Regions from separate parts of the Alteromonas sp. OM2203 genome, predicted to be linked through region 1. Evidence: predicted binding sites of a transcription regulator. Region 1 holds the regulator's gene; each other region holds the start of a gene.
The links. The regulator MetJ, encoded in region 1, represses methionine synthesis genes. The targets are predictions, from matches to a motif close to TAGACGTCTAGACGTCTA.
Positions count from the first base shown of each region.

Region 2: the regulator MetJ is predicted to act here: its motif matches at 1,450-1,467, upstream of thrA (bifunctional aspartate kinase/homoserine dehydrogenase I).
Region 3: the regulator MetJ is predicted to act here: its motif matches at 1,953-1,970, upstream of msrA (peptide-methionine (S)-S-oxide reductase MsrA).

Region 1 is NZ_CP183209.1:4,062,559-4,065,844, forward strand. Features, by position in the region: gene ACM0P2_RS17800 (malic enzyme-like NAD(P)-binding protein) at 287-1,522, shown strand; gene metJ (met regulon transcriptional regulator MetJ) at 1,691-2,023, opposite strand; gene metF (methylenetetrahydrofolate reductase) at 2,184-3,071, shown strand.
Region 2 is NZ_CP183209.1:3,424,766-3,428,051, reverse strand. Features, by position in the region: gene ACM0P2_RS15155 (excinuclease ABC subunit UvrA) at 1-1,290, shown strand, start outside; gene thrA (bifunctional aspartate kinase/homoserine dehydrogenase I) at 1,642-3,286, shown strand, end outside.
Region 3 is NZ_CP183209.1:3,403,538-3,406,823, reverse strand. Features, by position in the region: gene ACM0P2_RS15080 (MFS transporter) at 1-568, opposite strand, end outside; gene ACM0P2_RS15075 (hypothetical protein) at 929-1,084, shown strand; gene msrA (peptide-methionine (S)-S-oxide reductase MsrA) at 1,081-1,692, opposite strand; gene ACM0P2_RS15065 (OsmC family protein) at 2,201-2,635, shown strand; gene sodC (superoxide dismutase [Cu-Zn] SodC) at 2,748-3,286, opposite strand, start outside.

The sequences.
Region 1 (3,286 bases):
TGATCAGATATGTACACAGTAATTAGCTGTGTTAGAGTTGCCAACGGCATACTAATAGTGAGTATTAATTCTGTGAATAATAGCTCAATAGTAGCCTTCTGGCGCTTTAGGTACGACACACATCGTTCAGTACTAACTCTGGCGCTAGCAATTGATTATAAGACGTTTTTAACTGCTTAGTTGTATTGCGCTCACGTTAATTTATCTATACCTACAACAACAATAAAATAGCGACAGACCGAGGGCAAAACACCGATGAACCCTACATTCAAGGATACCATTTTACATGTCAGATTTTAGACAACGCGCACTCGATTATCACGCTAAACCTACCCCTGGAAAAATCCGCGTTGAGCTGTCCAAGCCTGCCGATAGTGTCGATGACCTTGCTCTTGCCTATAGCCCAGGCGTTGCCGAGCCGGTCAGAGAAATCGCTGAAGATGCCGACAACGCTTATAAATATACGGGTAAAGGTAACTTGGTTGCCGTTATCAGTAACGGAACCGCTATTTTAGGGTTGGGGAATTTAGGACCTCTGGCATCGAAACCTGTAATGGAAGGCAAAGCCCTGCTGTTTAAGCGCTTTGCGGGGCTTGATGCTATCGATATTGAAGTAAAGCATCGCACTACAGAAGAGTTTATCAACACTGTTGCCAACATTGCTGATACCTTCGGCGGAATTAACTTAGAAGATATTAAAGCGCCAGAGTGTTTTGAAATTGAGCAAGAGCTTATTAAGCGTTGCAAAATTCCGGTGTTTCATGACGATCAGCACGGCACGGCTATCGTAACTGCAGCAGGTATGCTTAACGCGCTAGAGATTCAGGGTAAAAATATCGAGAGCGCTAAAATTGTATGTATGGGTGCAGGGGCTGCCGCGGTTGCCTGTATGGAGCTGCTTATTAAGTGTGGTGCTCAGCGCGAGCGTATTTACATGCTTGATAGAAAAGGCGTCATCCATACTCGTCGCGAAGATTTAACTGAACACAAAAAGCTCTTTGCGAATAATACCGACAAGCGGACGTTAGAAGATGTTATGGAAGGCGCAGATATCTTTGTTGGCGTATCAGGACCAGATGTTTTGCCACCAGAAACACTGGCGCTAATGGCTGAAAACCCAATTGTATTTGCCTGTTCAAATCCAGACCCTGAGATAAAACCAGAACTGGCTCATGAGGTGCGCAAAGACCTTATCATGGCCACAGGTCGCTCTGACTATCCGAATCAGGTGAATAATGTTTTATGCTTCCCGTTTATTTTCCGGGGCGCGTTGGATGTTCGCGCAACGGCAATTAACGATGAAATGAAAGTGGCGGCCGTAGAAGCTCTTCGCAGTATTACCAAAGAGCCTGTTCCCGAGGAAGTATTAGCGGCCAGTAAAAGCGACAGCCTGACGTTTGGTAAAGAGTATATTATTCCGAAGCCGATGGACCCTCGCCTTTGTGAACGCATTGCAACTGCAGTTTCTAAAGCAGCAATAGCGTCTGGTGTGGCACGTTTGCCCGAGAGCGCAAGCGAATAAAATTCAATCTTTTTGTCGTTGAAAGCTAAGGTTGCTAAGCGCAGGTTTTAGCTTCTCAACACAGGCTGTAAATTGCTGATATAACACGCAGCAAAAAGCGGTGCCTTTAGTGCGAAATCATTTCACAGTAAGGGCGCCGCTTTTTATATTTTAATTAGAAGGTAACGATTAGTCGTCTTCGGTTACGTTGTTCTCGAAACTTGGGTCAATCCCCATCTCTTCCATAATACGTCTAGCTTCTGCCGGGACGCGGTTAAGGTTGTCTTTACGCAGATCATCATCGTTTGGCAAAGGCTGCCCAGTAAACGCATGTAGAAATGCTTCACAAAGCAGCTCGGAATTAGTCGCGTGACGCAAATTGTTTATTTGACGGCGGGTGCGCTCATCAGTCAGAGCTTTGAGTACATTAATTGGGATAGAGACAGTGACTTTTTTTACTTGTTCGCTTTTTTTGCCATGCTCTGCGTAGGGGTGAATATATTTGCCATTCCATTCTGCCATTGTGCTAACTCGGTCTACTCTTTTTATATTATGAACAGAAATTCTAAACAAGTTCACGAAAAGGTCAATTGAGCAGTGTAAACCTCTTGACGTCTAGACATATATTCTTTAATTTAGACGTCTAAACGTCCATAAGAACATATTTTTGAGAGAATAAACCATGGTTTCGTACGCGCAAGGTATCGATGCATTAAACCAGTCCCTGTCGGAACTGCGTGATATAGATGTATCTTTTGAATTTTTTCCGCCTAAAACGGAAGCCATGGAGCAAACCCTTTGGAAATCGGTCGAGCGTTTAGCGCCGCTAAAGCCCAGCTACATGTCGGTAACCTATGGTGCAAACAGTGGCGAACGCGACAGAACTCACGATGTTGTTAAACGCATTCAGCAGCAGACAGGCGTAGCCGCAGTTCCTCATTTAACCTGCGTCGATGCGAGCCGCGATGAGCTTAAACAAATTGCTAAAGACTACTGGGATTCAGGTATTCGCCGTATTGTAGCGCTACGGGGCGATTTGCCGCCGGGAGTAGAAAAAACAGAGATGTATGCCTCTGACTTAGTTGCACTTTTGAAAGACGTTGCCGATTTTGATATTTCTGTTGCTGCTTATCCTGAAAAACACCCCGAAGCGCCTAATGCCCAATTCGATTTACTCAATTTAAAGCGCAAAGCAGAGGCTGGCGCTACGGAAGCCATCACGCAGTTCTTCTTCGATACTAGCGTATTTTTGCGATTCAGAGACAGAGCCGCCGCCGCTGGTGTAGATTTAGATTTAGTACCGGGTATTTTACCCGTAACCAACTACCAAACTTTGGTTAAGTTCGCAGGTTTTACGAACGTACACGTGCCTGGCTGGTTACACAAAATGTTTGATGGCCTTGATGCTGATGACCAAGCTACTCGTAACCTTATTGGTGCAAACATTGCTATGGATCAGGTTAAAGTGCTGGCAAAAGAAGGGGTAAAGCACTTCCACTTTTATACATTGAACCGCAGTGAACTCAGCTATGCTATCTGTCACATGTTGGGTGTGCGTTCAGGTGCGTAAAACCAATCCGCAAAGGTAGTCACTTTGAGTGGACGAAACATGCAGACGAGAAGGCGCAGCTAATGCGCCTTTTTTGTATAAAGTTTATATTAAACTTTTGCCAGCGAGGCCGCCCCCAGTTACCATTCAAATAACAAGTTATGAACTATCGATACCCATGGGTCTTAAAATCAAGCCCCCCATACTCCTTCTTTATAAGGTATCGTCAGGAGAAG
Region 2 (3,286 bases), 640 kb from region 1:
GATATCACGAAAGCAGGTAATTCGCTGTTAGTGGTTGAGCATAACCCTTATGTCATCAAAGGTGCGAATTGGGTGGTGGATGTTGGCCCTCGGGCGGGCACAAACGGTGGCGATTTGGTATATAGCGGGCCTGCAGAACAGCTGGCAAGCGTGACGCACTCGTCCACTGCCGACTTTGTTTTTAACAATAAAACACTGGTGAATAGAGCACGGCGCAGTGCTACGGGCACCCTTAGCCTTAAAAACGTTACTCGAAATAATGTTAAAAAAGCGAATGTTGAAATTCCTTTGGGCGTCATGACAGCCGTTACTGGGGTATCAGGTTCAGGAAAATCAAGCCTGATTAGCCAAGCGTTGGTTGAATTGGTAAGAGACGGACTTGGCGGTACTCACGTTCAAAATGAAGATGAACTCAGCGAAGCGTCATTACTTTCAAGTGATAATGATATAGACGACGAAGAGATAGCTGAAAAAGGAGCTATAGAAAAAGGGTTAGACGATATAAGTCGTTTAGTGGTTGTCGATCAGTCTTCAATTGGCAGGACGCCTCGCTCTACGCTTGCAACTTACACAGGAATGTTTGATCAAATTAGGCGTTTATTTGCTGACACCGATGAGGCCAAGTCTTGTAACTATGACGCTGGACATTTTTCTTTTAACGTAGTTAAAGGTCGCTGCCCTAATTGCGAAGGGTTGGGTGTAGTTTCAGTGGAACTACTTTTCATGCCAAGCGTTTATTCGCCGTGTACGGTATGTCATGGAAAGCGCTTTAAGGATGAAGTGTTAGAGATTAAATACAAGGAACATTCCATTGCCGATGTTTTAGCGCTTACCGTCGATGAGGCTCAGCACGTTTTTGACGACAATAAGGCAGTACTGAGAGGGCTTGAAACGCTTATCAAAGTAGGTCTTGGATACCTTACATTAGGTCAAAGCGCGACAGAGCTATCTGGCGGTGAGGCACAGCGTATAAAACTAGCCACTGAGCTAAAGCGCGCTCAAAACAGCAACACTCTTTATGTATTAGATGAGCCTACAACAGGCTTGCATCTGTCAGATATCGCCCTGCTAATGACGCACTTAAGTTCCCTGGTGGATAGGGGCAATACAGTGGTTATGGTGGAGCACAATATGAAAGTAGCCGCGGCGTGTGACTATGTCATAGATATCGGACCAGGCGCAGGTGGGAGTGGCGGACAAGTCGTCGCTCACGGCACCCCTGAAGACGTTGCTAGAAATAAGGAGAGTGCAACCGCTCCGTTTTTAACCGAAGCGTGCCGGCTAAACTAAGGCATTGCTGTCGTTTTTATTGCGTTATAATGACTTTTTAAACAACTTTACGTTCGCGAATTCGCCGATAGTAGACGCTTTTGTACCTTAAAGAGAAATGTTTCTTAATTATTGTTTCACTTTTTGCAATACAGTATGGTGAAAACTGCGGTTGACTTATAGACGTCTATACGGCAAATTGCTTGTATGAAAAAGATTCTAGTTACTCGCACCACCATGATGCTGATTACCACCTTAAATAGGGCGGTCGCTGACTAGTGCAAGTAAGCAAAAGACAACGAAAGCCCGCCTAAACAAGAGCGGGCTTTTTTTTACACACGTTTTAGCATGCGTAACCTTAAGGAGCAGCATATGAAAGTCTTAAAGTTTGGGGGTTCTTCTCTAGCCGATGCACCGCGATACATGCGTGTGATGGAAATTAGCACGGCAACCCACCAAACCGAAGGTGCTGCGGTTGTACTCTCGGCCCCAAAAGGGGTAACTAACGCGCTTTCACTATTGTGTGAACAGGCCGCCGCGGGTGAAGATTTCCAGCCGTTATTTGATAAGTTAAACGATACGGTGACCGGCATTGCCAACAACTTAAACGAAGAACTCGACGGGTTTGCACATGCAAGCGTAGTGGAATTCATTAATAGTCACTTATCGGTATTAAAACAGCACCTTGAAGGCATAAAGCTCTTAGGTGTTGCACCTGATAATGTAGCTGCGGGTATTCTCAGTATTGGTGAATACATTTCGGTAACGCTCTTCAGCGCCATGCTATCCGCCAAAGGCATAGCTAATCGCATCATCGACCCTGTTAAATATGTGCTTGCTGAGGGCGACTATTTAGACAGTATTGCCGATGTTTCACTAAGCAAAGCGCGTTTTTCAGATGTACCCTGCGATGGCAGCGAGTTCTTAGTTATGCCAGGCTTTGTTGCTGCTAACGAAGCGGGTGAGAAAGTTACGTTAGGGCGTAACGGTTCAGACTATTCGGCGGCCATTCTAGCGGCCTGTATCGATGCAAGCTGCTGTGAAATCTGGACGGACGTAGACGGTGTCTACAACGCTGACCCGAATCAAGTTGAAGGCGCTGTACTGTTAGATAAGCTTACTTACCAAGAAGCCATGGAGCTGTCTTATTTCGGCGCCAAGGTGCTTCATCCAAAAACCATCGGGCCTATTGCACAGCATCACATCCCTTGTCTGATCAGAAACACGTTAAACCCGGCAGCGCCAGGTACGTTAATCAGTAATGAAAAAAGCGAAGTGTGGACGTCGGTTAAAGGTATCTCTCAGCTTGATAATGTAACCATGTTTAACGTTGCAGGCCCTGGGCTTAAAGGCATGGTAGGCATGGCAAGCCGTGTGTTTGAGGTAATGTCTAACGCCAATATTTCAATAAGCCTGATTACACAGTCTTCATCAGAATATTCAATCAGTTTTTGTATACAAAGCAAAGATGCCAATCGCGCGTTGAACCTTCTTGAAGATGCATTTGCACTTGAGCTTCAAAACCAACTGCTTGATCCTATCGAAGTGCGTCATGACCTGGCTATTGTTACCTTAGTAGGTGACGGTATGCGTCAAACTAAAGGGCTGGCAGCGCGTTTCTTCAACTCGCTTGCACAAGCGCGAGTAAACAACGTTGCTATTGCTCAGGGCTCTTCAGAGCGTTCTATTTCTACAGTAATTGAAAGTAAGCGTGCTAAGAAAGCAGTAAAAGTAATCCACCAGAATTTTTTCTCTGACCGCCATACCATAGACGTATTCCTAGTGGGGTGTGGCAACGTGGGCACCGAACTGCTAGGTCAGATTGAAAAGCAGCAGCCTGCTTTGTTGAAGCGCAATATCCAACTACGTGTTTACGGCATCGCAAATAGCCGCAAGCTACTGCTAAATAGCCAAGGTATTGAGCTTAGCGGTGACTGGAAGGCGGCCCTTGAGTCAGCAAGCGAAGGATTAAGTGTAGAGCGCTTACACCAGTTTGCTAACGACAACAGCCTGGTAA
Region 3 (3,286 bases), 660 kb from region 1:
CCGAAATCATGAAGAACCCTGTTCTCCAACCAAATACTTGCCCTATGCCACTGATTGACGGCACACCAATAATATTGGCGATAGCCAAGCCTAGAATGACGTTACTGACGGCTTGCGCCCGTTTATTTTTGCCGGCAATGTCTGCAGCAAATAGCATGGCGATACCGAAATATGCGCCATGAGGAAGGCCGGCAATAAAACGAGCGATATTCATTGTCCATTCTGACCATGCCAGCGCTGTAAATAGGTTTCCAACGGCATAAAACACCATCATTGAAATAAGCATGGTGCGGCGGGCAAGCCGAGAAAAGAAAATAGTGATGAGCGGCGCCCCCACAACCACGCCAATGGCATAGGCACTAATTGCGTAGCCTGCAATATGTTCGGTAATGCCAAAATCTTCAGCGAAGTAAGGTAATAAACCCATTGCAGCAAACTCGCTACAACCAATCACAAAGGTACCGAAAGCCAGCCAAAATGTAATGGTGGCCAGCGAATACTCGTCTGCGTTAAGAGAGTGGTTGGTATCCGCTGTGTTAGAGGCCATCTTGTCAGTTTGATTTCCCATAAATTACCTTTTGTTCCTTCTGCACCTATCCGTCGACTAGAGATGATCGTATCATCCTCAAGCTATCAAGGTAACGGTAGTTGATAAGATTTATTATTTAATTCAACGGGTTAATTGTTTTATTTATGTTAATGGAAATGGGCTGGTGTGTTTTTTTAAGATAGTCATAATGGTATTTGCAATATAAAACCCTGACTTTTAAGCAAAAAATCAATACTTCACAAAAATATAGCTCAAATAATGATTAATACTTACCGTAAAACGCTTGCAGACTTAAGCGCAGCTTTCAGTGTCGACTTTCCACTTTACATACAATACGCAAAACAAGCAGTATGTTTTGCCTCACAAAGAGGCTAACACATGAGCACAACGTCGATGCGAAGCGGACTTGGGCTGGGAGTAACAGATTGGCTGCCTTTGCTAGGTGGTTATATTCCCGTTGCCATTTCTATTGGGCGTGATAGCAGTTCAAGCGAGGTTTTATCATTCGATCTAGCTTTCGCGCTGCTGGTTTAAGTTCCTTTCTTCCCCAGTGCCTTATCACCCCAAATTTCTTTTAAACGCTGGTCGCGGCCACAGTTCCATCGATAGAATTGGTAGCGAACAGGACTTTTTTTGTAGAAATCTTGATGGCCAATTTCATCGCCCTTTATCGGATAAAAGGTAGAGGCGTCTAGAATAGGCGTAACAACCTCTTTATTCGGAAATTGGGCTTTTACTGCCGCCTTTGTTTTTTCTGCAATTGCCCGCTCTTTGTCGTTAGCAACAAATATGGCGCTTAAGTAGCTTGGGCCTTTATCACAAAACTGGCCTCGGCTGTCGAAGGGATCTATGTTTACCCAAAAATGATCAAGAATATCTCGGTATGAAAGTTTTGATCCATCATAGGTTATTTTAACCGCTTCATAGTGCCCTTTGTGATTGCCGTTGTAGGTTGGATTTGGCGCACTTCCACCGGTGAAGCCAGAGACTACATCCGTTACCCCCTCTAGCTTTTCAAAATCCGCTTCCATACACCAAAAGCAGCCACCCGCTAAAACGGCTTCGTCTGCATAAGATGCTGGTAACAAAATAGCGGTACTAAGCACAGCGCTTACAAGTAATGTAAAGAAAGTTGATTTCATTTTTTACCTTCTGTTGTGATGACGAGGTCTGCGCTAATAATTGGACATGTCGCCATGGTGCAAAACTATAGAGCTACTTCCTAATCATATACGCCACACCAATAGAGAACGTTTAAGTGAGCGAAATATTTCATCGCACTATTCGTCTTCTGCTGGTTCCCCACCTTTTTAGCTTTCTCCTTTCAAAGAATGAAGCAATGCAGCACGTAAAATTTTCATTTTAGTCTGTAGTCTCACTATGTTTTTAGGCATTAGCTTACTTTACGTGTAGACCTGTTCTTTCTTAAGGCCACGCATAACAGGGGGGGAGCGCTAAGTTGTGATGTCGGCAAAGCGTTTGCATTATTGATGTTACATAGAAGCCGATTTGTTTGACCGCAGATTGGTTTCAACCCGCTTATTGCTAAATGCTCTGTTTAAAGCAGTTCAATTAGAGTTTGAATATGTTCGCAGCAGTTAAAACGTTTAGCGTGAAGTAAGCTCAGTCAAAAATGTAAGGATGAATGATATGTCGATAGTAAAATCAGGTAGTGCAGCGTACAAACCACTTGGCAAAAAAGGGAAGGGAAGTATTTCTACAGAAACAGGTGCCTTATCTAATCAGCCCTATGGTTTTAATACGCGATTCGAAGACGGAAAAGGGACTAATCCCGAAGAGCTAATTGGTGCTGCTCACGCAAGTTGCTTCACAATGGCGCTTTCATTTGCACTGTCAGACGCTGGCTATGACGATGGCGAGTTAAATACGACGGCTAAAATCACTTTAGAGAAGAGCGATGACGGTTTTGAAATTACTCAGTCAGCGCTAAGCCTAGATGCCAATGTTGAAGGGATTACCGAAGATGAGTTCGAAAAAATCGCACAGGACGCGAAAGAGAATTGCCCCGTATCTCAACTTCTAAACGCTAATATTACGTTGGAATACAAACTGAACAAAGGCTGAGAAAACAGCAAAAACCTTTTTTCCAACAGATGATAGAAAAGCGGCATTGGCCGCTTTTCTTGATTTTGGAATTTAATGAGTTCATTTGAGTTCTAAATAAACTTTCCAGGGCTTATTTCCCAATTACACCACAAGCAACGCGCTCACCACCGCCGCCCAGCTTTTTAGGTGAATCAGAATAATTGTCGCCGCCTGCGTGGATCATTAGTGCGCGGCCTTCGATATCCTCTAACTCAAGTTCGGGAGCAAACACCGGCTTTGTAGCGTTCCCATTTTCATCGACATAAAGTACGGGAAGATCACCTTCGTGACCTTTTTCAGACCATGGTTCACGGTGCTTACCGGTATTTTCTGGGTCGAAATGTCCACCAGCCGCGCCACCGAGTACTTTTTTCCCATCCTTCATTGCAGGTGAGCAGTCACCATTTTGGTGAACATGAAAGCCATGAACACCCGGTGTTAAGCCTGAAAGCTTTGGCGTGAACACGACACCATCGTCGTCGTGGCTGCTTACCATTACGGTACCAATACTTTTGCCCGTTTTTAAATCATTCATCACCACATCTTTTCCATCTTCTTGGTGATGCGCCGCAAAACTGCCCGCACTTACTATTAATGATATAGACCCTGCTAGGGTTGAGAGTAAACGTT